DNA from 3 places in the Shewanella sp. Koi 1 genome. Region 3 is predicted to be linked to each of the others. Evidence: predicted binding sites of a transcription regulator. Region 3 holds the regulator's gene; each other region holds the start of a gene.
What was found. Region 3 encodes MetJ, which represses methionine synthesis genes. Its sites were predicted from a motif close to TAGACGTCTAGACGTCTA; they were not measured.
Positions count from the first base shown of each region.

Region 1: the regulator MetJ is predicted to act here: its motif matches at 3,620-3,637, upstream of metE (5-methyltetrahydropteroyltriglutamate--homocysteine S-methyltransferase).
Region 2: the regulator MetJ is predicted to act here: its motif matches at 4,255-4,272, upstream of serA (phosphoglycerate dehydrogenase).

Region 1 covers NZ_JBREJM010000001.1:801,971-812,688, reverse strand. Annotated here, with positions in the region: gene ACUZ8J_RS03680 (hypothetical protein) at 1-363, shown strand, start outside; gene ACUZ8J_RS03675 (CPBP family intramembrane glutamic endopeptidase) at 395-1,141, shown strand; gene metE (5-methyltetrahydropteroyltriglutamate--homocysteine S-methyltransferase) at 1,239-3,509, opposite strand; gene ACUZ8J_RS03665 (LysR family transcriptional regulator) at 3,710-4,615, shown strand; gene ACUZ8J_RS03660 (HDOD domain-containing protein) at 4,672-5,400, opposite strand; gene ACUZ8J_RS03655 (TonB-dependent receptor) at 5,681-7,639, opposite strand; cobalamin riboswitch at 7,749-7,982, opposite strand; gene ACUZ8J_RS03650 (hypothetical protein) at 8,108-8,776, opposite strand; gene ACUZ8J_RS03645 (hypothetical protein) at 9,014-10,450, opposite strand; gene ACUZ8J_RS03640 (hypothetical protein) at 10,454-10,718, opposite strand, start outside.
Region 2 covers NZ_JBREJM010000001.1:885,795-896,512, forward strand. Annotated here, with positions in the region: gene ACUZ8J_RS03960 (PAS domain S-box protein) at 1-701, shown strand, start outside; gene ACUZ8J_RS03965 (response regulator) at 766-1,782, shown strand; gene ygfZ (tRNA-modifying protein YgfZ) at 1,842-2,798, opposite strand; gene serA (phosphoglycerate dehydrogenase) at 2,936-4,165, opposite strand; gene ACUZ8J_RS03980 (DUF2238 domain-containing protein) at 4,321-4,929, shown strand; gene ACUZ8J_RS03985 (helix-turn-helix transcriptional regulator) at 5,300-5,965, shown strand; gene ACUZ8J_RS03990 (curlin) at 6,150-7,658, opposite strand; gene ACUZ8J_RS03995 (curlin) at 7,673-8,092, opposite strand; gene ACUZ8J_RS04000 (S8 family serine peptidase) at 8,494-10,718, shown strand, end outside.
Region 3 covers NZ_JBREJM010000001.1:631,032-641,749, reverse strand. Annotated here, with positions in the region: gene metF (methylenetetrahydrofolate reductase) at 60-953, opposite strand; gene tnpA (IS200/IS605-like element ISShes8 family transposase) at 1,216-1,650, opposite strand; gene ACUZ8J_RS02940 (bifunctional aspartate kinase/homoserine dehydrogenase II) at 1,867-4,260, opposite strand; gene metB (cystathionine gamma-synthase) at 4,272-5,435, opposite strand; gene metJ (met regulon transcriptional regulator MetJ) at 5,658-5,972, shown strand; gene ACUZ8J_RS02925 (sulfite exporter TauE/SafE family protein) at 6,080-6,823, shown strand; gene nrfD (NrfD/PsrC family molybdoenzyme membrane anchor subunit) at 6,966-7,910, opposite strand; gene ACUZ8J_RS02915 (4Fe-4S dicluster domain-containing protein) at 7,913-8,479, opposite strand; gene phsA (thiosulfate reductase PhsA) at 8,492-10,718, opposite strand, start outside.

The sequences.
Region 1 (10,718 bases), 170 kb from region 3:
CAAAACTGTATTGCTGTCACCACCAAGGATGGAAAATACGCCTCCTATGCGAATCACCAAAACAATAAGTTTTGTGATGACGAGAATACTGATGAAGCAAGACATCACAGTGATCGCCACCATGTAAACAACAATAGTAACAACTCAAATGATATTCAAAATCTTGTGGGAGGAAGGGCTAGCGGAGGTGAAAGAGTACTGGAAAGCCATGGCTATGAGTTCATCAAGTCTCAAAAAGGTCCAGATCGTATCTGGGGCTTCTGGTGGAATAAGTCACAGCATAAGTGTCTCACGGTAGTCACTTTTGATGGTAAATACGAAACAATCACGGATTCCCCCGCTTTCGATTGTGGTCGTAAATAAGCGACTACAGTCACTAAATAAAGGGTAACAAATGATATTAACTGGCAAGCAAGAGCAAAGTATGAGAGCGATGACTGACTTCCCATTTTATAATGGCAAGCCGATAAGCTTAACCGCTGGTCAGTGGGCGCTGTTAATCTTAGGGGCGATACTAGGCTTTATTAGCTTGGTATCTCCTTACCCTTTTGGAGCATATCCAGGACGAGATTGGGTAAGTACCATTCTCTTTCCTGGTATTCCGCTCTGTATGTTTTACCTTATTGTTGGTGAGCATTGGCGATTAATTTTTGACAAGCTTGACTTAAAAGCGGTTGGGTGGATGTTTTTAATCGCCCTCCTCAACATTATCATCAGTGTCACCATAGGAAAAATAGTGTCTGACACTGTTGGCGCAACAGCCAATCCCGCCTTCGAAATGCTCCGTCATCAGGACATATGGGAAAAGCTACTGTTCTTTTTACGAACGATTCCACAACTGTTTGGTGAAGAGCTCATCACAGTCATTCCATTTTTAGCCTTGATGTGGCTGCTTCATTCTCATTTTGGTATCCAACGCAGAACCGCCATTATTATCGCTTGGATAGGATCAGCCATATTGTTTGGCATGGCACACTTACCTACGTATCAATGGAATTGGGTTCAATGCCTAATAGTGATAGGTGCAGCAAGAATGGTGCTGTTACTCGCCTACTTGAAAACAAAAAATATCTTAATATCGACAGGTGCCCACATCATCAACGATTGGACAATGTTAAGTGTTGTACTGCTTATCGGTTAATGCATCCAAGCTCATTACCTAATAAAAACAGGGATACCTAAGGTATCCCTTTTTTTACGCTATGCCAAAGAGGCATTCATTGCAGATTTTACAGTGCTTAGCCAAGGCGGCGACGTAGTTCACGGGTCGCATCGACCATGTTTTTCAGCGCGGGTTCGACTTCAGCCCAAGTGCGTGTCTTAAGGCCGCAATCGGGGTTAACCCACAGTTGGCGCACTGGCACTTTTTGCGCCGCTTTTTCGATAAGGTGCACCATGGCCTCAACACTTGGTGTATTGGGCGAGTGGATATCGTAAACGCCAGGGCCAATTTCATTTGGATATTCAAAATCTTCAAAGGCGTTGAGCAGTTCCATGCGTGAGCGCGAAGTCTCGATGGTGATCACGTCCGCATCCATGGCGGCAATCGCGGCAATCGTATCGTTAAACTCGCTGTAACACATATGGGTGTGGATTTGGGTTTCATCAATCACACCCGCCGCACTCAGTTTAAAGGCATTCACCGCCCAATCTAAGTAAGCTTGCCACTCGCTTTGCTTTAATGGCAATCCTTCGCGGAAGGCTGGCTCATCAATTTGAATAATGCCAATACCCGCATTTTGTAAATCCACCACTTCATCACGAATAGCCAGCGCCAATTGGGTGGCAATGGTATCGCGGCTGATATCTTCACGGGCGAACGACCAATGTAGAATCGTCACCGGCCCCGTTAGCATGCCTTTGACAGGTTTGTCCGTCAGGCTCTGGGCAAATACCGCCCAATCAACCGTCATGGCTTTCGGGCGACTCACATCGCCATAAATTAATGGCGGCTTCACGCAGCGAGAACCATAACTCTGCACCCACCCATTTTTGGTAAAGCCCACGCCTTCGAGCTGCTCGCCGAAGTATTCCACCATGTCATTACGCTCGGCTTCACCGTGCACCAGCACATCGATACCGAGCTTAAGCTGGCGGTCGATAGTATCGCGGGTCACTTGCTGCAACTGCTCAGTATATTGGGCATCGCTTAGCTCACCCTTGCGCCAGCGGCTACGTAGTCCGCGGATGGCGGGTGTTTGTGGGAATGAACCAATCGTGGTCGTTGGCAGCAATGGCAAACGATACTTACGCTGCTGCACCACTTGGCGCTCAGTAAATTCGCTCACACGTTCATAGTCGGCTGGGGTCAGCGCATTCACACGGGCGATCACTTTAGCATCCGCCGCCTGTGCTTTAGCCTCACGGCGTGCCAAACAGGTGTTAACTATCGCTTTGGCCGCGACAGACTCAGGGGCCTGCAACAATTGGCGCACATTCGCCAGTTCCAACAGCTTTTGCTTAGCAAACGCAAGCTGCTGACGCAGTGCGGGAGCTAGGGTTGTCTCCACCTCTAAATCCACAGGGCTGTGCAGCAATGAACACGAAGTGCCAATCCATAAACGCTGGCCTAAGTCTCGGGCAACACCGCCGATACGCTCAACAATCAGGTCAACCTCCGCCGCCCACACGTTACGGCCATTAACTACGCCAGCTGACAGAATTTGATCTGGTCTTAATGCATTAGCAAACAAGGCCAATTGCTCAGGTGCAGTCACTAAATCGAGGTGCAAACCCGCCACAGGCAGCGCGGAAACCAGCGTCTGATGATGACTGATACTGCCATAGTAGCTGGTGAGTAAAATATTTACTTGATCCGTTTTAAGCGCTTGATAAGCTTGGCTAATTGACGCTTGCCAATCGGCGGCTAATTCGAGTGCCAGTATAGGCTCTTCAAGTTGCACCCAAGTCACGCCCTGCGCAGCAAAACGCGCAAGTATTTCGGCATAGGCCTTTAATAAATTGGGCAATAAACTGAGTTTATCGAAATCCTGACCCACGGTTTTTGCCAGATACAAGTAACTCACAGGGCCTAACAGCACCGGCTTGGCTTGATAACCTAAGGACTGCGCCTCGGCCACTTCATCAAAAAACTGCTCATAGGCGATAGTGAACTCTTGGTCTTGCTTAAGCTCTGGCACTAAGTAGTGATAGTTAGTGTTGAAATACTTAGTCATTTCCGAGGCTGGCGCATCGGTGCCACTTGGTGCGCGGCCACGGGCAACGCGGAATAAGGTATCAAGATCGATAGCACCCTCACCACGGTGGCGAGCGGGGATAGCGTTTAAGGTCGCACTCAGGGTTAACACTTGATCGTAAAAGGCAAAATCCCCTACTGGCACTTGCTCAATCCCCGCAGCCACCTGCCATTGCCAATGGGTGCGGCGCAACTCCTTAGCCACCTCATGCAGTTCAGCTTGAGTGCTCTCACCACGCCAGTATTTTTCAAGGGCAAACTTTAATTCACGACGACGCCCGATACGGGGAAAACCTAGACTGTTTAATTGCATACCATATCTTCCTTTATTTGAGATAAGCCATATTCGGCACTTGCACCCAGCTGATGGTGTTTTCTTGGCAACTTTTCGCATTTAAGCCTAGATAAATCACAATGGGCGTCTGGACGTCTAGAAGTTTATTGTGATAGTCTCTATGCCAGCAACCGAATTGATTTCAAGCACAACATGAGCGAAATTCACTTGGAGTGATCATGATCGAACTAAGACATCTGCGAACCTTAATGGCCCTGAAGGAAAGTGGCAGCTTGGCGGGCGCAGCCAAAAAACGTTTTGTCACTCAATCGGCTCTCTCCCATCAAATTAAGGAGTTAGAGCAACGAATTAATTCGCCCATTTTTGTGCGTAAAAGCAAACCCCTCTCCTTTACTCAGGAAGGCGCACGGCTGTTGCACCTCGCCGAAGAGATCCTGCCTAAGGTGTTAGAAACGGAAACGGATCTAAAAAATGGCCTAGAGACAGAGACCAATCAGCTCAGAGTGGGGATTGAATGCCACAGCTGTTTTCGCTGGTTAATGCCAGTGATGGAGCAATTTAGGCAAGATCATCCGCAGGCCGAGTTAGATCTGTCGAGCCGTCATCTATTCGATTCGCTCAATGCCTTGGAGATGGGCGAACTCGATATAGTACTGACCTCAGATCCCGTACCGGGACACTCGCTCGCCTATCAGCATTTGTTTGATTTTGAAGTGAAGTTAGTGGTTGCCAAGGATCATCCCTTAGCGAAAGAAGCCTATGTTACGCCTAAGCAATTGGCCCGCTTACCCATTATCAGCTACCCAGTGCCACTGGCGCGTTTAGATATTTATCGCCACTTTTTAGAACCCGCAGGCGTTGAAGCCGGCGAGCAAAAGACCTGCGATTTGACCATGATGTTATTGCAACGCATCGCCTGTAAGGACGGTATCGCCGCCCTACCCAACTGGTCAATCAATGAGGGACATGGCTTGAGTTTAGCTTCAGTCAAACTCGGCCAAGAAGGCTTAAAGCGCCCACTATTTGGGGCCTATCGCCGCCACAGCGCGAACTCGGCCTTAGTGCAAAACTGGCTGCAACTGGTAGCAAGCGAAGGTTTAGCGCGTCAGCAAAAATCCAATTAGTACCGTAAAAACAGCATAAAAAAGCCTGCAATTGCAGGCTTTTTTATGAGCAGTGCTTAGAGCGGGTTGAGTAACATGCCGCGCATCGAGAGCACGCGGCGCAGGATTAACCCGGGAGAATTTTGATTGCGGGTCTGGCGCAGATTATGGGCGATCATAAACTCTTGGCGCAGATCCTGATCGAGATCTAAGGCCTCAAAGGCTTCGATGGTTAAGGTCTGCTGCTGATTATCAATCAATGACTTAATCACGCTTAACGGGAAAGATTGCTCAGAGCTGGCATTTAAGTAAGCAAAGGCCGTTAGGGCAATGATTTGCCCGAACACACTAAACAGCGCCAAGGTTTGTACTTCATCGGGGTCGACATCGACATCCGGCATATCGACTAGGCTGTCGACCGCATCGGTAGCGATATTTTCCGTGAGTTTCCAATAACCTTGTACCAACTTCTTATAGGGTTGGGGTAATTCATCGAGGCGTTCTTTCAAATAGAAGGTGAAGGCATAACGATAAATATTGACCTGGCCTAAACGGATTAGGGCGTCTTTTAAGGAGCGAGATTTAGGATTTACTACACCTGAAGCCTGCGCCGAATTACTGCGCATCAACATGTGGGCAGCTAATGCGGGATCGCTCGAAATAATATCGATCACATTACGAATGTCGCCTTCGGCAAGGATCGCTTTTTTGAGTGGAATTAAGATCCCACGGCGACCGATCACTTGCTCTTCATTCGCTATGATGGCTCTCACTTGAGTAAAAACCTGTTGCTCAAGATCTGTCATAAGACACTTTACACCTGTTAATTAGCTATAAGATGATTCGAATACCGCTCACATCATACCCAAACTACTGAGAATTTCAGCCCTAAGTCGCAGAATAATTGTGACTATGCTTTAGATGAAGTGATCTATAGCACAAGCAACGACTTAGGCCATCTCAAAATAGGCTGAACTTATAAAGAATACACCGAGAAAATGGATTTTTCTCTGCGCATAGCCAAACAACAGAAATAATAAAGCCAGACTGAGTCTGGCTTTATTCGGTTAAGCATTAATTTCAAACTTAGAAGCGGTAACCCACAGTCAAGCGAATATCACGGCCTCGGCCTGAGTAATAGCTATCACCCCAAATGCCACCGTAGTAACCCGAGCTAACATACTCTTTATCAAACAGGTTATCGATACGCAGGCTCGCTAACCAAGCATCACGGGTATAGTTAAGGGCTAGATTACCTAAAACATAGCTAGATAATTTATCGCCTTCGTTGCCGTTATCGCCTTCAATAAAACGATCGCCCGTGTAAATTGCCTCAGCAAACACTTGGAAATGCTCGGCAAAATCCATGCTGACATAACCGCGTCCCGTATGCTCAGCCACCCAAGACAATTGCTTGCCATCATTCACCCCGTCGGTAAATTCGGCATCAATATAGTTATATTCCAAGCCTAAGGTGAGGGCTTGAGTAACCTGCCAATCCCAATCGGCACTCGCGCCATAGCGGCGTGATGCATCGGCATTGACGTTGGCACCTTGGAAGCTGCCGCCAACAGGTTTTTCAGCACTTGGGTCGAAGACAATTTCATCTTCTAAATCGAGGCGATATAGGCTAACGCGTAGGCTTTGGCTGGCCACAGTCCAATCCCAACCCGCCTCATAGGAACGGCCTGTCTGTGGCTTTAAGCCATAGACATCTTTCGGGGTGTAAGCTTGCTCATCGACCTTAGCAAAGCGGAAGTTTTCATCGCCACGTAGATAGAATCTGTGCTCGGCGCTCGGACGGTAATTTAAACCGAACTCGAATGCGGTCGCATCTTCATCTAAATCGATGCCGTTTGGATACACATTGCCATCGACCAGATCGTCGGTCACCCGCGCATAACGGCCGCCCACTACATAGCTTAAGGTGTGGCTTAATGGCACAGTGGCTTGCAGGTAAGCACTTTGCATTTCCTGCACGTTGCTGCGCGCCATAGAGTCAAACTCGGCCTTACCGCGGCTGATGTCTAAACCAGTGACTAGGTTTAGCTCACCTTGACGAGTGCTGTAGGTGGCTAGCGCTTTAGGGCTAAACATCAGCAGTGAGCGAGTATTATGGCTCTGACCCCAATTGAGCGAACTGACTAAGGTATCGCTGTAATCCAGATCCGCCGCCAATGCCCAGTTTTGGTTAAGCTGATGCTGATAACCGCTGCGCGCCGCTGTGGTCATTTCATGGACATATTGATTGGAATTGAAAGACTGGCGTGGGTTTTCTTTGAACTGCTCAGGGGTCAACGCCCCTGGGTTTTCGCGGTCATCATCGTAATAGCTGGTTTCAACAAAGAAAGAATCTGTGGCGGTTTTATATTGAATACGGCCAAGGATAGAGCCCGTTTCATTGGCATTGTGCTTGCGATAGTTATCGCCTTGGTTGTAGCTACCGGTCAGGAAATAGTGCCAATCTTTATTGATGGCGCCCGACACATCGCCGCGACCTTCGTAGGTATTAAAGCTGCCGCCGGATAATTGCACGCTGCCGCCCGTATTCTCTGGCGACTTAGTCACAATGTTAATCACCCCGCCGACAGCTTGATCGCCATAGAGCACGCCCGCGCTGCCCGATAAAATCTCCACGCGCTCAATTAAATTGAGTGGAATGGCATTCAGGCTAGGGGCTGCGATATCGATGTTATTTAAGCGACGACCATCGAGCAAAATCAGCGTGTTGTTAACGGCGGTGCTGGCGCTAAAGCCGCGCATCGCGAAGCTAGTACCAATGTTATTGTCGGACAGCTGAATACCACTTTGACCACGTAACACTTCGGTCAAGCTGGTTGCGCCACTCTGCTCAATCGCAGCGGCATCAATCACATTCACATTGGCGGCAATATTTAAGGGGGTCTTGTCTGAACGGCCAATTACGACGATATGCTCATCGACTTTGGCGACGCTGGCATCATCGGCCGCCACGGCGGGGGCGATAACAGAAAAGCTGCAAAGGCTGCCGATCAGCAGCGCGATTTTAGTTGGATGTGTTCCCATTTTACCTTTAACTCCTGCAAGGAAAACGGGGCATTGGCGCCACGATACCGTTGATTCAGTAACAAATACTGACAGTCACTATCGCATTTTGAGATCTGCCCACCGAAATCTCAAAAACACCTTTAGGGCCGGTCTCCGGACTTAGGCTATGTTAATCCAAGCAATAGAAGGACTAACGCGAAACAGACCTTTGCACACTCGATTCTCTGGCTCACCTTGAGCTACCTAGCGAATGCGGTCGTCTCTCACCTTTTACCGTTGCGGGGGCAGTGCCAGAATTTCACTGGCTTCCCGATTATCTCGCGACGAATGCATCGCAAGCACCACAGAAGGTTGACTAAAAATAGGTTCAGAGGGCGAAAAACCAGTTAACGCCCAATAAGGCTCGTGGCATATCAAGCCTGAGCGCGCGCATTATAGACGTCTATACGGATGAAAGTCCATGCTCATCCGTCTCTCGACTGACAACTACTTTAATGAATAGGGCGCTAAGCCAGAAATAAAGTCAGCACTGTTGGCCGCCTGCAAGGGAGGTTTGTCGGCAGAAAACACATCGCCACGCATCGATTTATGCAGTAAATACAAGTCTTTGTTACCACTTACCACGGTATAGTAACCAATTTCGCCCTGGGGATGAGAGGTAAAAGCACTGGGATTAAACTGAGTCGCGCTATGGACATTCGGCATTGTGGTACAACCGAGAATAGCTTGAAAACCTTCGTGACCGTCTACTTGGGTATCCCCTAGCTTTTGATACACTACTTCACCGTCACAGGCGGCTTGGTAAGTTTCAGCCATCGCATCTAAAAACTGCTCGGGGCTCACGCTTTCGGCCATGTCCTTAAAGCCTTGCACACAAAACAGCGCACTCCATTGATTGAGCGCCTCCTGCTCCGGCACAAATTCCGCCATAAACATACCCGCACGTTCCTCATGGTAGGCTTGACGCCAACCCTTTGGCAGATTAAATCCTAATTGCTGACTAAAGACAGGCAACACATGGGTATGCGACGCGCCACTTACGCTGCGAGGCATATCCAATTTCGCCTCGACGGATTCAGAGCCGATTAGGCTGCACAGCATTAATACGCTCGCGCCCTGCCATAACCTCATCTGCATATGGGGTATACATTTCATTATTATCATCCTTGTATCGCATTGTTATGGGTTAATACGACATATGAAATTGCATAGAAAACATCCAGCATTCTAGCGAAGATGTAAATAAGATAACAGTTAAAAAGCTAAACAAAATGATACTTATACAGTCACAACAACTGTAAAACAGCAAATAGCAGCCAAAGATAGGGTCGATGATGGATTTAAAAAGCTGGTGAATGAACTTTCACCAGCAGAGAAATGCCCTACAATGAGTTAGTCAAATGACCAATTGATTTTCCGCTGCGGCCTTGCCTGACTCAAAATCGCCTGCCGTTGCTCTGGGGTCTCACATTGGGCAGCGGGGGTGAATTCCAGCGGCTTAACCACCAAGGAATCGGCAGGTTGTACCGACGGTTTATCAAACATTCCGAGATTCATCGACCAAGAGACCCATTCTCCCTTTTCACTGATCCCCACAAAACCATCATTTGCCGGTGCTAGCCAAGTGAGGCGTGGAATGCGCTCAATCAGTTGCTCGACATTTTTAAGGTCTGCCCGATAACCGACGGGTACCACTTTGCCGTCGGGGCGCGTAAAGGCAAAGGAGGACTTACCTAGGGTAATTTTGCTGCCTTGCTGCCAATATTTGTCGAGGATCGCTTGAGCATGATGAAAGCCAAACAGATAGGCGTAATCCGTATCGTCGGCGAGAATTTGCGGCGTAGCATTGTCACGCAGTAGCAAGAATCCCGGGCCGACGCTGATAATCTCCTTCACGCCTGTGATATCGGTTTTCTTGATCCAATCGACGCCACAGTTAATGCCATCGCCCCAGAAATGGGCATCCCCCGTTGGACTTAACACCGCAAACGCGCAACTGTTTGCCGTGAGACTCGCCACATCCTCAAGGGCACTGCGGATCGGATAAGCATCACTGCGCCAGCCCCAACTCACCACTGAGCCATCTTTTTTCAAAGCGGCATAGGTGTTTTGAAAATATTCGATATGTTTAATATCCGTCAGCTGCGACTGCAACTTCTTCATATTGGTCGAACTTTCAACCTCACCCCACACTACAGCGCTGGCGTCTTTTTTCAGGGCAATAAAACTGCGCCCTTTAGCAAAGATATCGACCACATCGACTAAGTCATTTTGCACCTGCAAACTATTGCCGCCGTAAGGCCCATAGCCCCAAGTATGTACCTTACCATTGGCATCGAGCGCGGCTAGGGCTTCTCGGTTGGCGAAGAGCTTAGTGATATTGGTCATGCGCGCTTGCAATGCCTTGTCCAGACTTAATTTCCCCGCATTGCCCCAATAGACCACAGTGCCATCTTGTCGCAGCGCAGCAAACCCATCTTTAACCGGGACAATTTGCTTCACTTGCTTAAGTTGTTCTGTCACTTCACGGCTATCGCCACCGGCAAAACTGTCACCCCAAGTGATCACCTCACCCGACTGAGTTAATGCGGCGAAGGCCGTACTGTTGGTCACCACAGTCTCGACTGCGGGTAAATCGCAGGGAATATGGCGATAATTCGGATTCGCCTTTTCCTGAAACTGGATAAGCTTGCCGTTATCAAATTGCAGCAAGGATTCCTTTTCATTTTCGACTACGGCTACGGGTTTAGGTTGGCTACAGGCGGTTAATTGTAACGCCACTAAGGCGGCCACCAGTGCCAAGGGGCGTGAGATAGGATAAGACTGCATTACTTATTTCCCTGTATTTGCTGAAACTTTGGTTGCTGAAACTTTGGTTACTGACAACGCGGGTTGCTGATTGGGTTGTGCTAATTTGGCTGATATCGACTCGAGTAACGGTTTGAGTTGGTATTCAAAGCCCTGACGCGAATCGATACGGGTTAGGAGAACTTGAATTTGTTTATCCAGCGCCTGCGCACTGTTTTGGCTTAGGGTGTCGAACGCCTTCGCCTGTACTAAGGCTGTTAAGAGCAGCCGTTGAACTGGGCCGATAGCC
Region 2 (10,718 bases), 250 kb from region 3:
AAACCCTGCTTAAATACTTAGGTGGCGGTGTGCCACCAGCCGAGGGTGATGCACCGAGTCAATTAGTTGAAATCCCTGTTAAACCTATCAACTTAGATTCAGATTCAGTAGTGAAATGGCCCGAACATCCTGAGCTGGATATCGATAGGGGGCTACAGTTAGTTCAAAACTCGACTCGCCTTTATCAACGGATATTCGATCGTTTTGTGACCAGTCAACGTAATGTGGTTGAACAGATTAATAAAGCGATCGCCAGCGATAAACGTGACGATGCCGTGCGAATGGCGCATACCTTGAAGGGGCTCGCGGGGAACTTAAGCTCTAGTAAGCTGGTGGAATTGGCCCGCCAACTAGAACTGCACCTTAGTGAGAAGAGCGAATATCAAACTGAGTTAGACCAAATCCAAACCTTAGTGGCGTCGATTTGTGATGCCATTGAGCGGGTCAGGCCGCAGTTTGAAGAGTCCACTCCCTCGACGGCGGAGCATCTGTCGCAGGAGGCGCTGGTGAACGCCTTAACTCAGTTGCGCCAAAGCTTAGAGGATGCCGATTCCGATGCGGTGACACAAATCGATGCATTAAAACCTCAAGTGAGTAGCAAGTTATGGCAGCAGCTCAGTCCTGCGCTGACTATGATTAATCAATACCAATTTGATGAAGCCGTGGATTTGATAGATGACGTGCTTGCGGAATTAGCGTGACAACCGGTCAATGAGGTGCGGTAGTTGACCATAAATAAAGCCACAGGATAAGGTGAAAGTGTTGATGGATAAGGCAACGATATTGGTCGTCGATGATACACCGGAGAATATTGATATTTTAGTGGGTATCCTCGGTGAGGATTATAAGGTCAAGGTGGCGATTGATGGACCAAGAGCGCTCGCCCTTGTAGCCAAAACCCTACCGGATTTGATTTTACTCGACGTAATGATGCCCGGCATGAATGGCTATGAAGTGTGTAAGTTGCTTAAGCAGGAACCCTTAACTTGCCATATTCCGGTGATTTTTGTGACCGCCTTGTCTGAGGTGGCCGACGAGACTCAAGGGTTTGAGTTAGGCGCCGTCGATTACATTACTAAGCCTGTGAGTGCTCCCGTGGTAAAAGCGCGGGTGCGAACCCATCTAGCGCTGTACGATCAAAAGCGCCTACTAGAGCAACAGGTTAAAGAGCGCACCCAAGAGTTAGAAGAAACCCGCTTCGAAATTATCCGCCGCTTAGGCCGCGCCGCCGAATACAAAGACAACGAGACGGGCCTGCACGTGGTGCGAATGAGCCACTATGCACGGATGCTGGCCGTGAAATTAGGCTTGCCTAGTACCTTCTGCGAGCTGTTGTATAACGCCGCGCCGATGCACGACATTGGGAAAATCGGCACTCCCGATGCGGTGCTTAAAAAGCCCGGTAAGCTTGATGCCGATGAGTGGGAAATCATGCAGCAACATGCCGCCATTGGCGCTGAGATCATTGGCGAACATGGCGATCCACTGCTGCAAATGGCGCGGCGCATCGCCTTAACTCACCACGAAAAATGGGATGGTTCGGGTTATCCTAATGGCTTGTCTGGGGAAAATATTCCGATTGAAGGCCGAATTGTGGCGATAGCGGACGTCTTCGATGCGCTGACTTCGCGCCGTCCTTACAAGGAGCCGTGGACAATCGAAGCCACAGTCGAGTTACTCGAAAGCCAAGCGGGAAAACACTTTGACCCTAAGCTGGTGGAGGAGTTTAAACAAATTCTGCCGGAAGTCGTGGCTATTCGAGACACTTACATCGAGCATTAAACAAAAAAGGCGCCTAGGGCGCCTTTTTCAATAGCAACTCTTTGTTCGCTCGCGGCCAACTATTCCTCTTCGAGCGAGTAGGGCAGCGCTTGGATCCCTAAGCTGGATTGCTCGTCATCAGCGAAACGCAGCTTGGCATCATTCGCGGTATCGTTAGCGAGAACGGCAGTCAGTAGGACTTGATTGCCACGCTGCACGAACTCAATAATTTGTCCGCCCTTGCGATAGCCATCTTCTAATGCAATCTCGATAACGCTTTCTAAATTAATCGTTAACGCCGTCGTGCCCTGAAGAATATAGAGTGCGCGCTTGTTACCGCCACGGTATTTAGTGCGGGCAACGGTTTCTTGACCCATATAGCAGCCTTTGTTGAAGCTAATGCCATTTATGGCCTGCAGGTTACACATCTGCGGCACATATTGGTTAGCATGGCTAGGGGCTAGATTAGGGTAGCCTGCTGCAATTTCTAAGGCTTGCCAAGCGCTGGCATCAAACACTGTATGCTCGCCCACTAAGGCCGTTACCGCTTCTGGCTGCAGCACCAGAATAAAACGGTCCGCATCCTTTAGAATGGCGCCATGTTCAACCAGTGTGAGTTCTTCAGTGATTTCACCGAAGTGTTGCGTCACAAACGGTACTGCTTGTTCGCCCGCCACACCGAGTAATGTCCACTCAGCAGTCGCATTTGTGAGGGTTGCCTTGCTAAATACGGCATATTTTTGCAGTTGCGGCAGGTCGAGCTCTAGGGTGTCCTTTGGCATCAGCATCAACAGCGCATCTTGGATGGCGAAGGTGCGGAAGCTGGCGAGCATCTTACCCTTAGGATCGCAATGTGCGCCCCAGCGCCATTGGTTGGCTTCGAGTGAGCTGATATCCGTGGTGACTTGACCATGGATAAAACTGCGACCCTGTTCGCCGACCACTTTGATGAGGCCGAGGTGGGATAGGTTGGCGAGCATAAGTGGAGGCATTGAGGCGTCCAGATCCCAAGTGGGTGTCGAAACTGCAATAGTCATAGCGGAGATCCTGAAAATGAAGACGATGCAAGAGGCTAGATTGTAGCGGAATTAAGCGGCGCTCAAAAGCATAAGGCGCACATATCTTGAATGAAATGTGCGCCTTATAAATACACTCAAACTGAGTGCGAAATGCCTTAGAACAATACGCGGGTGCGCAGAGTGCCTTCAATGGCCTTAAGTTCGACCAGTGCTTCCTCGGCTTGGTGAGTATCGACTTCCATCACCACATAACCGATTTCAGCTGTGGTTTGCAGATACTGAGCGGCAATGTTGATGCCTTTTTCAGAGAAAGCTTTGTTGATTTTGATCAGCACGCCAGGACGGTTTTGGTGAATGTGCAGTAAGCGCGAAATGCCTTTGTGCATTGGCAGCGACACTTCAGGGAAGTTAACCGCAGAAACGGTCGAACCGTTGTCTGAGTATTTGGCTAACTTACCAGCTACTTCGATACCGATGTTTTCCTGAGCTTCGGCAGTACTGCCGCCCACGTGCGGGGTCAACAGCACATTGTCTAAGCCACGTAATGGGCTGATAAACTCATCATCATTCGATTGTGGCTCGACTGGGAATACGTCGATTGCCGCGCCTGCAAGGTGACGCTCTTTAAGAGCAACTGTCAGGGCATCGATATCAACCACAGTGCCGCGTGAGGCGTTGATAAAGATGCTGCCTTTACGCATAGCGGCAAATTCCGCGGTGCTGATCATATCTTTGGTTTGCGCTGTCTCAGGAACGTGCAAACTGATCACATCGGACTGTGCCAGTAATTGTTCCATCGAATGGATTTGTTGGGCATTGCCTAATGGTAGTTTGTCTTCGATATCGAAAAACACTACGCGCATGCCTAAGGTTTCAGCCAAGATCCCAAGCTGTGTACCAATATGGCCATAACCTATCACACCTAAGGTTTTGCCACGGACTTCGTAACTGCCGGCGGCCGTTTTCATCCAGCCACCACGGTGGGCGATGGCATTACGTTCAGGAATGCCGCGCATCAACATGATGATTTCGCCTAATACCAGTTCAGCCACGCTGCGGGTATTGGAAAACGGTGCGTTAAACACGGGGATACCGAGTAATTCGGCAGTCGCCAGATCCACTTGGTTAGTACCGATACAGAAACAACCAATCGCAATCAGTTTTTCGGCACGCTTCAATACATCAGCCGTTAATTGGGTACGGGAACGAATACCAACAAAGTGAGCATCTTTGATGGACTCGAGCAGGGCTTCATCACCTAAGGAGGCTTTGTGATACTCGATATTGGTGTATCCAGCACGTTCAAATACATCGACCGCAGATTGGTGGACGCCTTCCAACAACAGGATCTTGATCTTATCCTTGTCCAGCGAATGTTTCGCCATGATATGGGTACCCTCTAATTAATTGAAATTGTTCTGTGTGATATGCTGACAGCCTTGGCCTTCCAAAGTAGCACTTTTTTTGCTCACTGTGGAGGGCTAGATGGCTAAAGTTAATATTCTAGAATTAGAACAATATCGCATAAGAGGAAGGAACATTGAATAACAAAATCATTTGGTGCGGTATTTACCTCTCAGTTTTAATATGGTCGGCGATAAAACCCGCAGATCCATTCACTTGGTGGCTCGAAGCCTTGCCCGCATTAGTGGCCGTGCCCTTGCTCTTTTTTACCCGTAAGGGGTTTCCGCTGACGCCCTTAGTGTATTTTTTGGTGCTGGTGCATTGCTGTGTGTTGTTTGTTGGCGCGCACTATACCTATGCCGAAGTGCCACTGTTCGATACGATTGCCCAGTGGATGGGCACTGAACGCAACAACTACGACAAGGTCGGGCATTTCGCCCAAGGTTTTATTCCTGCCATGTTAGCCCGTGAGATTATGTTACGTAATCAAGCCGTAAAATCTGGTGCTTGGTGTGCCTTTTTAGTCACCTGCTTTGTGTTGGCCTTTAGTGCCTTCTACGAACTGATTGAATGGTGGGTGGCCGCTGCGACGGGTGAAGGCGCCGAGGCTTTTTTAGGCACTCAGGGTTATGTGTGGGATACCCAATCGGATATGTTTTTAGCCTTGATAGGTGCGATTGTCGCGCTAATTAGTTTATCCCGTGTGCAGGATAAGCAAATCGCGAAACTTACCGGCCACGCGTAAGCGCGATATTTCACCGCTCACTGCTCACTCCTAAGACTGCCTTAGGAGGGATTTTTTATTCCTTAAACTGTCATCTTTCGTTGTTAGTTTTTTGTTTAAACTTTCGATTGAGAACCCTATAGACTAAGGTGTAGACCTGACATACTGAGCTCAAGCCCTAGGATTAATCACTATTTATCGATAACGTTATGGTCTGTTAGTCGAACTTACACCATAAAAAGAGTGATTATTTAGTACATTTGGGTGATGGCATTCATGCGGTAACTAGTCAAAATGGGTTATGTTAATTAATTGTACTTTGTGTACATTTGCCCTCTTCAGTTCAGCATTAGGCTATAAAAACTAAATACTTTTCAGGGAGAAGAGTAAAGTGAATACTATCAACGAGTTAGTTTTTCTGCATCAAGTGGCTGCGCCTTGCCATTTGGCGATACTCGCAGAATCTATCGGATTAAAAACACGGATTGTTAAACAGGCTTCCGAACTAAATTTAGATAAAGGGCAACGCAGTTTTTGCCTTATCGCCCAAAAAGGCGCTGCCTTAGATAATAAAGGCATTCCGCTGTTGGCCTCACGTCTGGTGCCCCATGTTCCCGTCGCTTTGTATCAAGTCGAGCGTAATTCCTTAGACCAAGAGTCAGCCATGTTGCTGGGGATCCGCGGTTTGTTATTTGCGGATCAGCGCATGGATTTGATGCTAACAGGGCTGCGCAAAATGGTGGCCGATGAGCTTTGGTACGATAGAACCTTACTCAGTAAGATGTTTCGCCGGGTGGTGCAAAAGTTGGATGGGCAAAATGATATGCCCGCCGATACTGTTGCCATGTTGCAAGCGCTTACGTCGAGGGAGCGAACCATTATTCAGTTCGTCTCTAGCGGCGCGCGTAATAAGGAAATCGCCCATCGACTCTGCATCAGTGAGCATACGGTGAAGGCGCATATTTCCTCTATTTTCCGCAAGACCCAGTCCCGAAATCGTGTCGAGCTATTGCGTTGGGCTCAGACCTATCAAACACATTTTGAGTTTTGCAGTTAAGTTCAAAGCTTACGCCTTAAATGCACTAAGGTGAGTTGCGAGTGAATTGGGCCGGTGATTTACATCGGTAAGATAAGACGAGCGGCAACTCACTTTTGCGCTTTATATGCAAACAAAAACGGGAACATGATTCATGTTCCCGTTTTTATTGGGCCGCCTACAGCAGACGGCCTATCGATAGAGATTAGTACTGAACAACGGTCGCAACGTTCATATCACCAGTTTGGTTAACGCTGATGCTGTTGCTGTTGCCTGCTTGCGAACCAACAACTAAGTTGTCATTACCTGTTTGGGTAATCATTAGGCTGTTGTTATCACCACGCACACCAAATGAGCTTGATGCGAATGAAGTGCCGCTATCGCCACCTACCCAGTTACCGTTACCCGCTTGAGTGATTTGAGCTGAGTTTTCATCACCTTCGATGATTAAATCGATAAGGTTCAGATCGCCACGGTGTTGCAGTGCAGTCACATCGGCGTTGTTGTTACCCGTTACACTGATGATAGTCTCGTTTTGATCACCATCTTGCTCAACATCTACTTCGTTATCGTTACCCACGGCATCCACATAAGCGAAGTTTGTATCACCTTCTTGGCTGATTTCGATGCTGTTGTCTTCACCTGTTGCGAAGGCAACCAGTTCGTTGTTATCACCCTTAGAAGATAGGTCGAAATCGTTGTCAGTACCGTAAGCACCAAAGGTTGCGAAGTTAGCATCACCACGTTGTTTTAAGTCAACGTCGTTGCTATCGCCCCATACTTGGAACTCTGCACCGTTGCTGTCGCCACGTTGTTTGATAGTGATATCGTTGTCGTTACCTTGGATGTCGGCAACTAAAGTATCGCCTACAGTGTTGCGGTTGCCGTCTTGAGCGATATCGATGCTGTTGTCATCACCCGTGGTCATTGACAGGTAAGCAGTGTTGCTGCTGCCTTCTTGTTTCATGGTGATGTCGTTCTCGCTACCCGCTAAGGCGTAAACGAAGCCAGTATGGCTTTCACCCTTTTGATAGATATCGACGCTGTTGTCGTTACCCGCGATGCCTTTAGCCGCACCAAAGTTGTTGTTACCAATCTGTTCAACCGATACGTCGTTGTTATTGCCCACGTTAGCGGTCAGGTCGAGTGCGATTAAACCCGCTTGGTTGTTGCTACCGTATTGCTTGATGTCGCCATCGTTGTTATCGCCTTGAACGCGGAATACTGCGAGGTTGGCATCACCTTCTTGTTCTACGAAGGCGCTGTTTTCGTTGCCAGTGATTTCAACGTAGCTTTCGTTCACTTCACCTAATTGGTTCACAGAAACCAGGTTGTCGTTACCAGTGATGTCGTTGCTGCTTTGGTTGAAGAAACCATCCTGCGCTACTTCAGCTTCGTTGTTATTGCCAGTGACGTTAACTGATGCAACATGCCAATCCGTTTGTTGAGTCACAGTGACTTGGTTGGCATCACCCGTTGAGTTAACTTGCGCTTCATGCCACACACCGTCTTGTAATACGGTGGCAACTTGGTCGTTACCCGTTTGAGTAACTGCAGCAGCGTTAATTAACCCAGTTTGCGCCACTAAGGTGTCTTGACCTTGGCCAGTTTGTTCAACGCTGATGTCGTTAATGAGACTGGCTGCAAATGCCTGGCCACTTAAGCCAGTCGCAATAGCTAGCGCAATGAGTGATTTTTTCGCTTGTGATTTCATGTGACTCTCCCTGTTTAATACTGAGTTATTGAGATTGCAGCACCATCTGCAATCTGCTGGATCGAAAAATTGCCGCTTCCTAGTTGGTTCAATTGCACCAAATTGTCATTGCCAATCTGGGTGATTGAAGCCGTGTTTTGAGTGCCGACTTGCAGTAGTTGGACTTCATTGTTGGAACCAATCTGTGTCACAAGTGAAACGTTGTCGTTACCTGCTTGCGTCGCATAGGCGCTGTTATCGCTGCCCGATTGGATCACTATCGCTTGGTTTGCCGTACCTTGCTGCACTAGGTCGATAAGGTTATCGCGCCCAGAACGCTCAATGAGCGCCTGCAGGGTAATGGGCAGTTCACTGACATCTGCCGCTTGGCTGGGTGTCAGACAACTACATAACAAGATGAGCAGTACCAAAAAGCGTGTTAATAGACTTGGCACAAGTGACTCCTTGTATGTATAGGTGTTTTGGCTGGCTGAAAAACACACCAACCAATTCAGGCATCAAGGTACGAGTCATAGGGCCGAGAGACAATTGGCCGAAAGGGTATTTATTTGTTGGGGAGTAATTGCCAGCTAGGTTGGATTAACTTTTGTTAATCCTATGATAAATCAGTTTATTGTCTATTTACGCGCCGTACGTCTTCCCTTTTAACCTACCAAGTCGGTCTAGTAGTTAAGTCGTATTTCGCTGTGGGCGGCTTTTTTAAGTTGAAACATTATGGCAACAATTTACCGGCAAACATGCTGGATGTTCGTCGCTATTATCCAATCAATTTTGAGCGGAGGCTGCGTAATTGCGGTTCCAGAATTTCAACGTAAAGGACTATAGGAAGCTCAATATGTCGATAAAACTCTCACCACTGGCGTTAGCAATTGCAGGAGCGATGACACTGTCAGCCGTGCCCGCTATGGCAAAAGATGCCCCTGTCTATGAAAAAGATGCCATTCTCGTGGTGTATAAAGACAATGCGACGAAGGCGGAGCGCTCAGCGGCTCAGCGTTTAATTCGTGGCACCTTAACCGATGCCAATGCGGATGGTGTCGATGATAAGTTCCAGCATTTACTCAATGGCAAACTGGCACGTTTAGCCCTGCGTAAGGGCGCCAATATTGAAGATGCGATTAAGGTAATTAGTCGTCATCCGGCGGTGAAATATGCCGAACCTAACTATATTCTCAAGGCGATAGGCACGCCTGATGATCCAAGCTTTGCTAGCCTGTGGGGCATGAATAACACGGGACAAAACGGTGGCACCGTCGATGCGGATATCGATGCACCAGAAGCGTGGGAAATCACTACCGGCAGTTCGGATGTGGTGATTGGGGTGATTGACACTGGGGTGGATTACAATCATCCCGATCTACAGGCCAACATGTGGGTGAATGCTGGCGAGATCCCAGGTAACGGCATCGACGATGACGGCAACGGCGTGATCGACGATGTTCACGGTTACAGCGCGGTCAATAATAACGGTAACCCAATGGACGGCAACGGCCACGGTACCCATGTGTCTGGCACTATTGGCGCTAAAGGCAATAACGGCGTGGGTGTTGTTGGGGTGAACTGGGACGTTAAAATTGCCGCCTGTCAGTTCTTGGATGCCGATGGTTATGGTTCTACCGCAGGCGCGATTGCCTGTCTGGACTACTTTACCGATCTTAAGGTTAATCATGGCGTTGATATCAAAGCTACCAATAACTCTTGGGGCGGCGGCAGCTTTAGCCAAGCCTTAAAAGATGCGATTGAAGCGGGTGGTGAAGCAGGCATTTTATTCGTTGCAGCAGCGGGTAATGACGCGGTGGACAATGATGCCAGTCCACATTATCCCTCAAGCTATGACTCGGATGTGGTGTTGTCTATTGCCAGTACCGACCGTAATGACCGTATGTCAGATTTCTCACAGTGGGGCTTAACCAGTGTTGATATGGGCGCGCCTGGCACGGCGATTCTGTCAACCATCCCAGGCGGTGGCTATGCCACTTACTCTGGTACCTCAATGGCGACGCCCCATGTGACAGGTGCGGCGGCACTCGTATGGTCATTAAATCCAGATCTCTCGCCAGTAGAAATGAAATCCTTACTGATGGCGTCGGGTGATGCGAATGCGGACCTCACTGGTAAAACCGTGGCAGGGACTCGCCTCAATGTGGCAAATGCCTTAGAGCAGGCAAATCCATCTCCTAGCTATAAGTTTACCGTATCGCCAGCATCGCAATCGGTCGAAGCGGGTAACACGGCAAGTTATAACTTTAGTGTCGGTAGTGTGGCAGGGTGGGAAGGTGATGTGGCTCTTAGCGTAGCCGTGTCTCCAGCGCTTGAAGGCGTATCCTTATCAGCCTCAACTGTTTCTGCTGGTGGTTCATTTACCTTAGATGTTGCGACAACGGCGCAAACTGCTTGGGGTGATTACAGCATCACAGTAACAGGTTCCGATGGCACCATTGAAAAGTCTAAAGTTGTTTCACTGAATGTATTCCCTCAGGGATTAAATGACTTTAGCTATGGCAATGAAAACGCTGTTGCTATCCCTGATAACAACGCTAATGGTGTGGTGAGCACTATCGACGTGACCGACGATGTGCAGATTTTTGGTGTGACCGCCGATGTGAATATCAGCCACACTTGGATTGGTGACTTACGTGTCGTGTTAACCTCTCCAGCGGGCACCGAAGTGGTTCTGCATAACCGTGAGGGCGGCAGCGCCGACAACATCGTTAAGAGTTGGGACTTAAGCGCGTTTGACGGTGAAAATGCACAAGGTACTTGGTCATTATCTGTTGACGACAATGCGGGCGCGGACACGGGCACTCTGAATAACTGGGGCTTAGTTATCAGCGGTTTAGGTGAAGCGTCTCCTGCGGCACCTGTTGCAGGTTTCGAGTATGCGGTTGAAGGTTTAAGCGTTGCCTTCACTAACACCAGTACCGATGCAAATGATGATATCGTGAGCTATAGCTGGGACTTTGGTGATGACACAAACTCTAGCGAAATGAACCCAAGCCATGTGTTTGCTGCCGCTGGTACCTACAGAGTGTCGCTTACCGTGACTGACGCCATGGAGCA
Region 3 (10,718 bases):
TCACTAGCCAAAAACAAAACGCCGCTAAATAGCGGCGTTTTTTATGGATGTTTACTGCGTTATACCGCCTTTGGGCGAACCCCTAAGGTATGGCAAATCGCATAGGTCAGCTCTGCGCGGTTAAGGGTGTAGAAGTGGAAATCTTTAACACCTTCACGGGATAATACTTTGACCATATCGATCGCTACGTTAGCCCCCACCAGCTGACGCGTGCCCGCATCATTCTCTAGGCCATCGAACTGCTTATGCAACCAGCTCGGTAGACTCACATTGGTCATGCCCGCGAAGCGTTTTAACTGGGTAAAGTTAGTCACGGGTAAAATGCCGGGCACGATTTCGACATCAATTCCCGCCGCAACGCAGCGGTCGCGAAAACGCAGGTAAGATTCCACATCGAAGAAAAACTGGGTAATAGCACGGCTCGCACCGGCATCGATTTTACGCTTGAGGTTAATCAAATCGGCCTGAGCATTAGCCGCATCTGGATGCACTTCTGGGTATGCGGCAACCGAAATATCAAAGTCGGCCACAGAGCGCAGTAAGCGCACTAAATCCGCCGCAAAGCGAGTCGGTTTCGGGCTACCTGCTGGTAAATCGCCACGCAGTGCCACTATGTCGCGGATCCCCGATTTCCAGTAATGCTTCGCCAGATCTAACAATTCTTCGTCGCTGGCATCCACTAAGGTTAAATGCGGCGCAGCAACCAGATTGGTTTCTTTTTGAATACGTTCAATCACACCATGGGTGCGGTCACGCACGCCCGAGTTGGCACCATAGGTCACTGAAACAAACTTAGGATTCAGCGGCTCTAAACGACGGATAGAGTTCCACAGGATCTGTTCCATTTCGGGGGTTGATGGCGGGAAAAACTCAAAAGAAACATTAATATCGCCATTAAGTTCAGACAAACTTTGGTTTAGCGAATGTGAATGTTGTGCGTGATGAAAAGCCATGTGTATTTCCTCAACCGCCCGAGTGCGACGCTCCATCGCGCTGGTACGACTTATAAATGCAGTAATTTAATCCATATGGACGTTTGGACGTCTATATGTCCATATACTAGAGAAACTGGCCGTTAAGTCAAGCCAAAAAATCCCCCTTTTTGGCATTTTCTTATCCCTTGTTGACCACCTTGATTTTAGTTCTGATCCTCGCCAGTAAAGAATCCACCTTCTGAAGAAGGTGGCTTTGTTTTAACCCCCTAAAAGGGGGCCTTTATTCAAGAGCAAGTTGACCCTGCTCTTGCCGCTCTACTTTCTCTTGATGCCTAACGTATCTACGGATTATTTCCTCGTTAATTCCAATCGAATCGACGAAGTATCCTCTCTGCCAAAAATGATTTCCCCAAAGTTTATTCTTACGTAGGTAAGGAAATTTACTGAATATTTTCAACGCTATCTTACCTTTTAACGCCCCCATTAAATTCGATATAGATATCTTCGGAGGTACCTTCACCACTAAATGGACATGGTCAACTTGAACATTTAGCTCCATGACTATGCATCCCATTTGATGGCAATAAACCTGAATGCATCGATAAACCTCTTTTCCGACATTACCTTTCAATATCCGAAAGCGGTACTTTGGTGTCCAGACTATATGATATTGACATCGCCAGAACACATGCGATGCTTGCTCGTATCTACTCATGTTATTTGCCTCTTTTGACTTCGCTAAAAATCAAAGATGCATTTAACATGGGTAGGTATACAGGCAAAGCCTCAAATGATGATAACCACCTACTGAAGTAGGTGGTTTTAGGCTAAAAATAAAAAAAGGACTCGAATGAGTCCTTTACGTCTATGAATATTGCCCGAATCAGCTTGAAGATACGGGGTTAAGTTCTTCAAGTGTCGGGGTTTATGACTACTCTTGCAGCAGATCGCGGCAGATCTGCGTCAGATCCGATTGCACCGCCGCGGCCGTCACCTCACGGCCCGCACCCGGTCCACGGATAATCAGCGGATTACCTTGGTAGAAAGCTGAGCGGATCACAAACACATTGTCACCGGGCGTGAGGTTGGCGTAGGGGTGGCTCGCATCAATCCACTGTAATCCCACCTCGGCTTTAAGGACTGCGCCGCTATTATCCAAGGAGGCGACATATCTCAGCACTTTGTTTTGTTCCGCTGCTGCGCCATATTGCTGCAATAATTCATCATCTAGCTCACCGATACGGGCAAGGAATTGCTCCAACGGAATATCCGCTAAATGGGCAGGCACTAGGGAGCGCAGCTCAATATCTTCAAGCTCGATTTCCAGACCGATTTCACGGGCTAAAATCAGCAACTTGCGCTGCATATCGCGCCCAGAAAGATCGTCGCGGGGATCGGGTTCAGTAATGCCGAGGCCACGCGCTTCAACCACTAATTCCGAGAAGGGTTTGCTGGTATCGTATTTCTCGAATAACCAACACAGGGTACCAGAGAAAATCCCGCCGACGGCCTCAACAGTATCGCCGCTGTTACGCAAATCGTTTAAGGCGTGCTGGATAGGTAAACCCGCGCCGCAGCTGGCGTTATAGCGCCAGAATAGACGGCGATAACCGAGTTGCTCCTTCAGCTCGCGGTAGAACGGCAGCGGGCCAGAACCCGCCAGTTTGTTTGCGCTGACCATATGGATGCCGCGCTCGAAAAACTCTGGGTATTGTAGGGTTAAACTGGCGCTAGCACTGATATCTAATGCAATCAGTTCGTCGCAGTTAAGTTGTTCTAATTGTTCGAATAAGTGCTCATATTGCCAAGGTGTTGCCTGGGCATCAAATTCCTGCTGCCAGTTTTCCAAATCCACAGCCGTAGACTTGATCAGGGCTTTGCTGGAACTCACCAAGCCGACAAGCTCGACACGCGCTTCAAGCTCTTGATTCAGCGAGGGAGAAACTGACTTAAACAGCTTCACCCACGCCTCGCCAATATTGCCAACACCCAGCAGCAATACGCCAATGCGTTTACGTGGACCGGCGCAGCGGCGATGCACTTTTTGCGTCAGCAGATTAACCTGCGACTGTGGCACTAAGGTCACCAGACTTAAATCACCACTGAACAAGGGCTTAGCGTCACGGCTCAGTAAACGGGCAAAGCTGCGGCGATAATGCTCGGCATCGGCACTCACAAGCGCTACTAAACCGAGTTCGGTATTAATTTGCAGATCTTTAATGCCGAGGGCTTCGGCCTGCGCATCCAATAACTTTTGTACTTGTTTTTGGTTTTCAGCGGTATAAGCAAGCTCGAGTCGTTGATGCGCCGATACCCAATGGGCCAGTGGCGTTAACCCTGCTTCGACTAATTGCTCGAGCAGACAGGCTACATCGCCCGCGATCTTAAAGCCAAATAACACCACGGCATTCAGGTTAGTCACCACAGGCGCACTCGCCGAGGAGCTGTGGGGAGCAATCAGGGTAAAATCGGTATGGGAGGCGTAGCTTGAACGTACGGCTAGGCTCACCTCAGTGTTAAACAGCGGCTGCAAAGTGCGCGAATGCAAAACAGGCGAGCCTAAACGCGCCAAGCGGTCTGCTTCGGCGAGGGACATGCTCTTGAGTAATTTCGCATCGTTGATCTTATTCGGATCGGCGTTAAATACCCCTTCAACGTCAGTCCAAATGGTCACGCGCTCAATGTCGGCAAGGCTGGCAATTAAGCTGGCGCTAAAGTCAGAGCCATTGCGACCCAATAGCAAGGTATCACCACGCTCGTTGGCACAGATAAAACCTGTGATCACTAAACGCTCGTTAGGATGCGCGGCCAGTAAGGCTTGCACTTTGGCGCGGGATTCTTGCACACGGATTTGCGGTACGGCGGCCTCGTCGGCCACAAGAATCGAACAGGCATCCACGTGGCTTGCGGCCACACCCGATTCACGCAGCAGCGCCGCCATCAGGCGCGCCGACCAACGCTCACCAAAGCTCACCACATGGCTAATTTGGTAGTCGTTACGGGAATCTAAAGATAATAGACTGATTAACTGGGCTTTATCCGTGGTTAAACGCTCACGCAGATCCCGCGCTTGCTCATTGGATAACAGCTGCTCAATCAAGCCTTGCTGATAGCTGATAAGGACTTGTAACTCTTCTTGCCATAATTGATTACTATCGCGCAGGGACAATAATTTATATAAAAAGTTTGTGGTTTTACCCGCAGCAGACACCACCACCAGATCATCACTATGACCATGGGTTAACAGAATATGGGCGACTCGGCGATAACAATCGGCATCGGCTAAGCTGGAACCACCAAATTTATGTAAGTGACAACGTGCCATCTCGAATTCCTCTACTGACAAGCCGCTACGGCGGCCAATCCTGCTTGAATATCTGCAACTAAGTCGTCGGCATCTTCAATACCAACCGACAAACGTAATAGGGTGTCTTTAATACCAGCTTCAAAACGTGCCTGCGGCTCCATCGCTCTGTGGGTCATGGTCGCGGGCACGGCTACGAGACTCTCGACGCCGCCTAAACTTTCCGCCACGCTGAATAAACTTAACGCATCTAAAAAGGCGACCACTTCGGCCTCGCCGCCCTTAAGCTCAAAACTCAGCATAGCGCCAAAACCTTTTTGTTGCTTGGCGGCAATGGCATGGCCTGGATGATCAGCAAGACCTGGGTAATACACTTTACTCACGACTGGGCTGTTACTCAGTAACTCCACAATACGCTCGGCATTGCGTTGGTGCTCACGAATGCGCACAGCTAAAGTACGCAGGCCGCGCAGGGTTTGATAACTGTCAAAGGCAGAACCGGTTAAGCCTAAGGTGTTCGACCACCAATGTAAGGTCTCACCGAGTTGAAGGTCTTTGGCGATCACCGCGCCGCCCACCACATCGCTATGGCCATTAATGTACTTAGTGGTGGAGTGGATAACGATATCGGCGCCGAGCAATAGCGGTTGCTGCAAAATCGGCGACAGGAAAGTATTGTCCACTATCACTAACGCGCCCACACCATGACTTGCCTTGGCAATAGCTTCGATATCAACCACCCGCAGTAATGGGTTGGATGGGGTTTCAATCCACACTATCTTAGGTTGCCGGGCAATCGCTTGCTCAAGTGCTTGGCTGTCGGTTTGATCGACCACCAGCAGTTTAAATTGGCCTTTTTTCGCGAGGTTGGTGAATAAACGGTAAGAGCCACCGTAACAATCGTGGGGCACCACCAGTAAATCATCTGGTCCCAGTAAAGTGGTCACTAAGGTAATGGCTGCCATGCCAGTACAAGTCACTACACCGGTTGCGCCCTTTTCCAGCTTAGCTAAGGCATCGCCTAAGATGCTGCGAGTAGGATTGCCGGAACGGCTGTAGTCAAATTCGCGAGGATTTTTATGACCATCGAAGGCGTAATTCGTCGACAGGTAAATTGGCGGCACCACGGCGCCATATTGAGTATCGCTTTCGATACCCTGACGCACTGCCAATGTGGCTAATTGACGCTCGGTCACTAATTTGCCTGCGGTCATCGGGAACTCCTAAGTTCGCAAAGAGATGTCTGGACGTCTAAATGTACCTAAGCCCAGTGGTATCGTCAATAGGCGTTAAGACGTTTAGACGTCTAAACATAAAGAAATCTGTTTGCAATCGCTAAGAAATAGTAGCAATAATTTGACTGTAATCTGTAAGGGTTTAAAATCTGCCCCGAATTTAGCGTTATAACAGGTGAGTCAATGACTGAATGGAATGGGGAATACATCAGCCCCTATGCTGAACATGGCAAGAAGAATGAACAAGTAAAGAAAATTACTGTGTCTATTCCGCTCAAAGTGCTAAAAGTCCTCACGGATGAACGTACGCGTCGTCAGGTCAACAACCTGCGCCACGCAACGAATAGCGAACTGTTGTGCGAAGCATTTTTGCATGCCTACACCGGCCAGCCTCTGCCTGATGATGCCGATCTGTCGAAAGAGTGCCCAGACAGCATCCCCGCTGAAGCGAAGCGGTTGATGGACGAAATGGGGATCGAGTGGGAAGACATGGAATAACGCTTAAGCGTCCATAATCCTGCCGTAACTAATTATTAGGGATCGTTAATACTCATCCGGCGTGGTGGGTTAAAGTAACGATCCCTATTTTGTTTTGATGGAATCCTATGTTCTCCTTGATCGATCCACAAACGCTTGCTATTGCGTCTGTGATTGTGTTTTTAGGTGCCCTCACCCAGAGTCTGATTGGGTTTGGCTTAGCCGTGGTCGCCAGTCCGTTGCTGTATATCGTCGATCCCCAATTAGTGCCCGCCCCCGTGATTGTGATGGGATTTTCCATCGCGCTACTCACCCTATTGCGTGAACGCGGCCATTTAGAATTCAATGGCTTGCAATACGCGCTCATCGGTCGGGTGCCCGGTGGCTTTATCGGTGCCAGCCTATTACTGTTTGCGCCGCAGCCGATTCTTGGTTTAGCAATTGCCGCGATTGTGACGGTTGCCGTGGTGCTCAGTTTGTATAAATTCAGCCTGCCGGTGAACAAAGCGACTCTGTTTGGCGCGGGAGTCGTCTCGGGGATCTTTGGCAATATCGCCGCCATTGGTGGTCCGCCGATGGCGATTTTATTGGCGGGTAAGGATGCTTCGCAGTTTCGCGCGGCGTTATCGGCCTTCTTTATCTTTAGTTCGACCATTGCCTTGGCGATTCTTGGTGTGACGGGCCTACTCGAAATCAAGCACTTTTGGCTGTCGCTAATGCTATTGCCCTCGGTCTTTTTAGGCTATCTCGTGGCGGGCAAACTGGTGGGAAATGTGGATAAACATAAGACCAAGATGGCGACCTTAGCGCTCTGTGCTATCAGCGCCTTAGTGCTCACGGTCAAATCAGTGATTGAGTTATTACCGCAATAACCTCATGCCAATTGCAGCCAATCGCAGCCATAAAAAAAGCACCGTTTAACGGTGCTTTTTGTTGCTGTGGATACGAGCTGTCATCCATTCGAGCATCACTTAATCGCATTTAAGTGATACTTATTGCGCTAGCATCAATACGTTAGCTTAAGTAACTTTGGCCTGCATACACAATAAAGTGTCTCAGGGCGAGCACGCCGGTTAAGCTGGCACAGGCCACCATAATCATTGCGCCCTTAGTGTGGCGAGTCGCTGCGGGAAGCAGCATAAATAGCAATGGCACACCAAAGCCAATCCCCACGACACCAATCCAGAATACGCTTGCCCACACGCCAGAGGTGAGTGATGCCAGCGCCGCAGCCGCCGCTCCGCCCTTAAAGTACAAGGCGCAGAACAACATAAACAGGAACATGATTTCGATTGCCATCACAGGCAATTCTAAGCCATGCATTTTAGCTAAGGTCTTGTCGTGGCTATCGGTTTTGAACATCACCAGCGCCAGCACCGCATTGGCCGCCGCACCCGCTGATAAACCAGATACCAAGAACAGTGCAGGCAATACAGCAGTGTTTAGCATCGGATAGGCATTCATCGCCGAGATTAAGAAGCCTGTGTAAGCGCCCACACCAATGGCGAGGACAAACAATAGCACTTCAATCAGCTTTCTAAAGGGCATCAGCAGCTTAGCGATAGGCGCGAGGAAACCTAAGCCCCACTTTGGCAAATCGTCACGCAGTACTAAAATCGCGTAGGCAAATGCCAAGGGTGAGTAAGCCAGCAGCGCTAATACCCCAATCGCCATAACGGACTGGAAGTTGTAGTTAATTAAGATCAACCAGAAGTGGAAAGGCTTAGTTAAATCAAACACTAAACAAGCCAAGCCTAAGCTGATTGCCACAGGGCCAATAATCGCCGCGGCCTTGAGGATATTGCTCTCAACTTGCATTTTTTCTTGATTAAACCAACGCAAACCGATACCAATCAGCAAACTTCCGGCGGATAAACCCGCCATAAACAGATACACGGCGATGACCCAGTGCCAAGTGACGGGATCATATTGCGCCATATCGCCCCAAGTATTGTTCATAATCAAATCCCCCCTCTTTTGGTAGGAACGCGATATACCCTAGGTTTAGTGCCTAAATGGGTCTTATCTTGGTAAGTGATCTTAGTGTTGAGCAATGTGGCCACTTCACTTTGTGGATCGTTAGCATCGCCAAACACCAAGGCATCAGTCGGGCACACCGTCACACAGGCAGGCTCTTCACCCCGGGCCAAACGCGTGTCCTTACAGAAGTTACACTTGTCAGCCACTTTGGTTTCGGGATTCATAAAACGCACTTTGTAGGGACACGCCGCCACGCAGTACATACAACCCACACACTTGTCGCCGTGGATGGAGACAATGCCATCTTCGCCCACATAGGCCGCGCCCGTTGGACACACCTTCACACAGGGCGCATCTTCACACTGCTGGCAAGACACTCTGTGGTACTTAAAATGCAGATTGGGCATTTCGCCATAGGGCCCTTCGACTCTCACCTGCAAACGGGTCACCCCTTCTGGAACGCCGTTTTCACTGCGGCAAGCCACGTTACAGGCTTGGCAGCCGATGCACTTGTTCTCATCGTGCACCATCACATATCTTTTCGTCATTTGAGCCTCCAATTAGCGTTTTGCCAGCGTGACGCCAGTGGTATGTACCGTCATGCCACACACAGGTGCGGTAACGTGGGGCAGTAAGTTTCCGCAGTGGATACCTTTGCCTGTCGCTCTAACCAACTCTTTGTTTTTAGAGCCAAAGCCCATATAAGCAAACACGGTATCGGGGCGAATGCCCGGGGTGACTAACGCATGGCCTTCTTCTGTACCTACGCTGCTGGTTAAGCGGATAGGGTCACCATTGCTGATGCCTAATTTACTCGCAGTATCTGGATGAACCCATACAGCGTTATCCGACATCAAATTCGCCAGCATGGGCACATTGTGGGTCGCGCCATTGGTATGCACCGCCACCTTACCTTGGATAAAGTAGAGTTCATTTGGCTTTTTAAGCTGCACTTCGCGGAACTTAATGACGCCGCGTCCTGGCGCCATGGCTTCAACCTTGGCGGAGGTCAATTCAATCTTGCCGCTTGGGGTTTTAAAGCTGAGTAAACTGCCGTAGGTGCCGTCTTCATCCGCAGGTTTGGCATTGGCATAGGCCTTGGTAAATTCGGCCACCATTTTAGGTTCACGCAACATAATCGGCTTACCGAAGCTGACAAAACCTTCGTCTTTGATCCGGCGCAGCAGCTCTGTGTCGCGGTTTACCTGCAACAGTTGCAGGGTCTCCATGTTTTCCCATGGATAGAATTCACTTAGCCCCAGTTTGTGGCCAATATCCTTAAATATTTGCCATGACGGACGAGTGTCGCCTAGGGTTTCAACCACCCGTTGGCGCACATAGTAGGCAGGGTTTTTACCGGACTTGTCAGCGATTTCCTCATCACGCTCAAGGTAGGTAGACTCAGGTAAAATCACATCGGCATAGGCCGCGGTTTCACTGATATACACATCGCACACGGCAACAAAGTCGAGCTTTTTCAAGGCTTCGACCACTCGCGCTCTGTCGGTCATGGTTTGCATTGGGTTAGTACGGGACATCACCCAGCCATGTAACTGATAAGGCACCGCGCTTAAGGTCGCATCGAGGACGGTTTGATAAATCCCGCCCGCAGACCACATCATGGCGTACTGTTCTTCCACTTGGTCGATACGTTTTGCCGCAGGCTTTGGCATATCTTTTACGCCGGGCTTACCCAGCACGGGGGCCACATTTTCACCGGCGAGCTTGTTATAATCACTAGGCTTTTGCCCTAGGTAGATCCCGCCTTTACGTTCGATGTTACCAATCAAGATGTTGGCAGCGTAAAGCGCGCGGCGCATTTCAAACTCTTCGGTGGTAAAGGTGGCTCTGTGACCAAAATCCACCACAGCATGGGGCGCTTTAGCCGCATATTCACGGGCAATACGACGAATATCTTTAGCGGGCACATCGGAGATCGTTTCGGCCCACTCAGGAGTATAGGCTTTTACTTCAGCGGCAAAGGTGTCAAAGCCTTCGACATAACGCTCAACAAAGGCTTTGTCGTAAAGGTTTTCTTCAATCAATACATGGCATAAGGCTAAAGCGACGGCCACGTCGGTACCAGGACGAATCGCGTACCATTCATCGGCTTTATCGGCAACTACTGAGAATCTTGGCTCGAACACCACCAGCTTGGCGCCTTTATCCATTTGCGCCGCCATCATGCCACGGGTTTCGGACATGTTGATACCTTCGTACAGGTTATGGCCGAAGTTAATAATGTATTTTGAGTTACTTAAATCGCGTTTCACCTTAGTGCCAAACATGGCCATAGCAGCAATTTCATAACCGCCGGGGCAAGTAGATGCATGGGTAAAGGTATTTGGGCTACCAAACGCCGTGGCGAGGTGGAATAAGTGTTTTTCTTGCGAGCCAGATTTTGAGGAAAACGCTACCGCCTCTGGGCCGTGAGCTTGCTTGATTTTAGTGAGATTATCGGCAATCAGTTGATAGGCTTCATCCCAACTGATTTCAGCCCATTTACCCTCGCCACGCTCGCCAACCCGTTTTAGCGGTTTAACAATCCGCTGTGGATCGTACAGCAAACTATGACCAGCACCACCGCGGGCACAGACTTTACCGCCAAAGGATTTAGCCGCCTTATTACCGCTGATAAAGACGTTTTTACCTTCAATCACCCGCGCTGAAATCGGGCAACGGGTCGAACACATCTCACAGATACTGGCAATGTCTTTGCCCATTCCCTTTAGCTGCTTGCTCTCTAATGCCGCTAAGCTGCCCGGCAACAGGCTAGCCAATGCACAT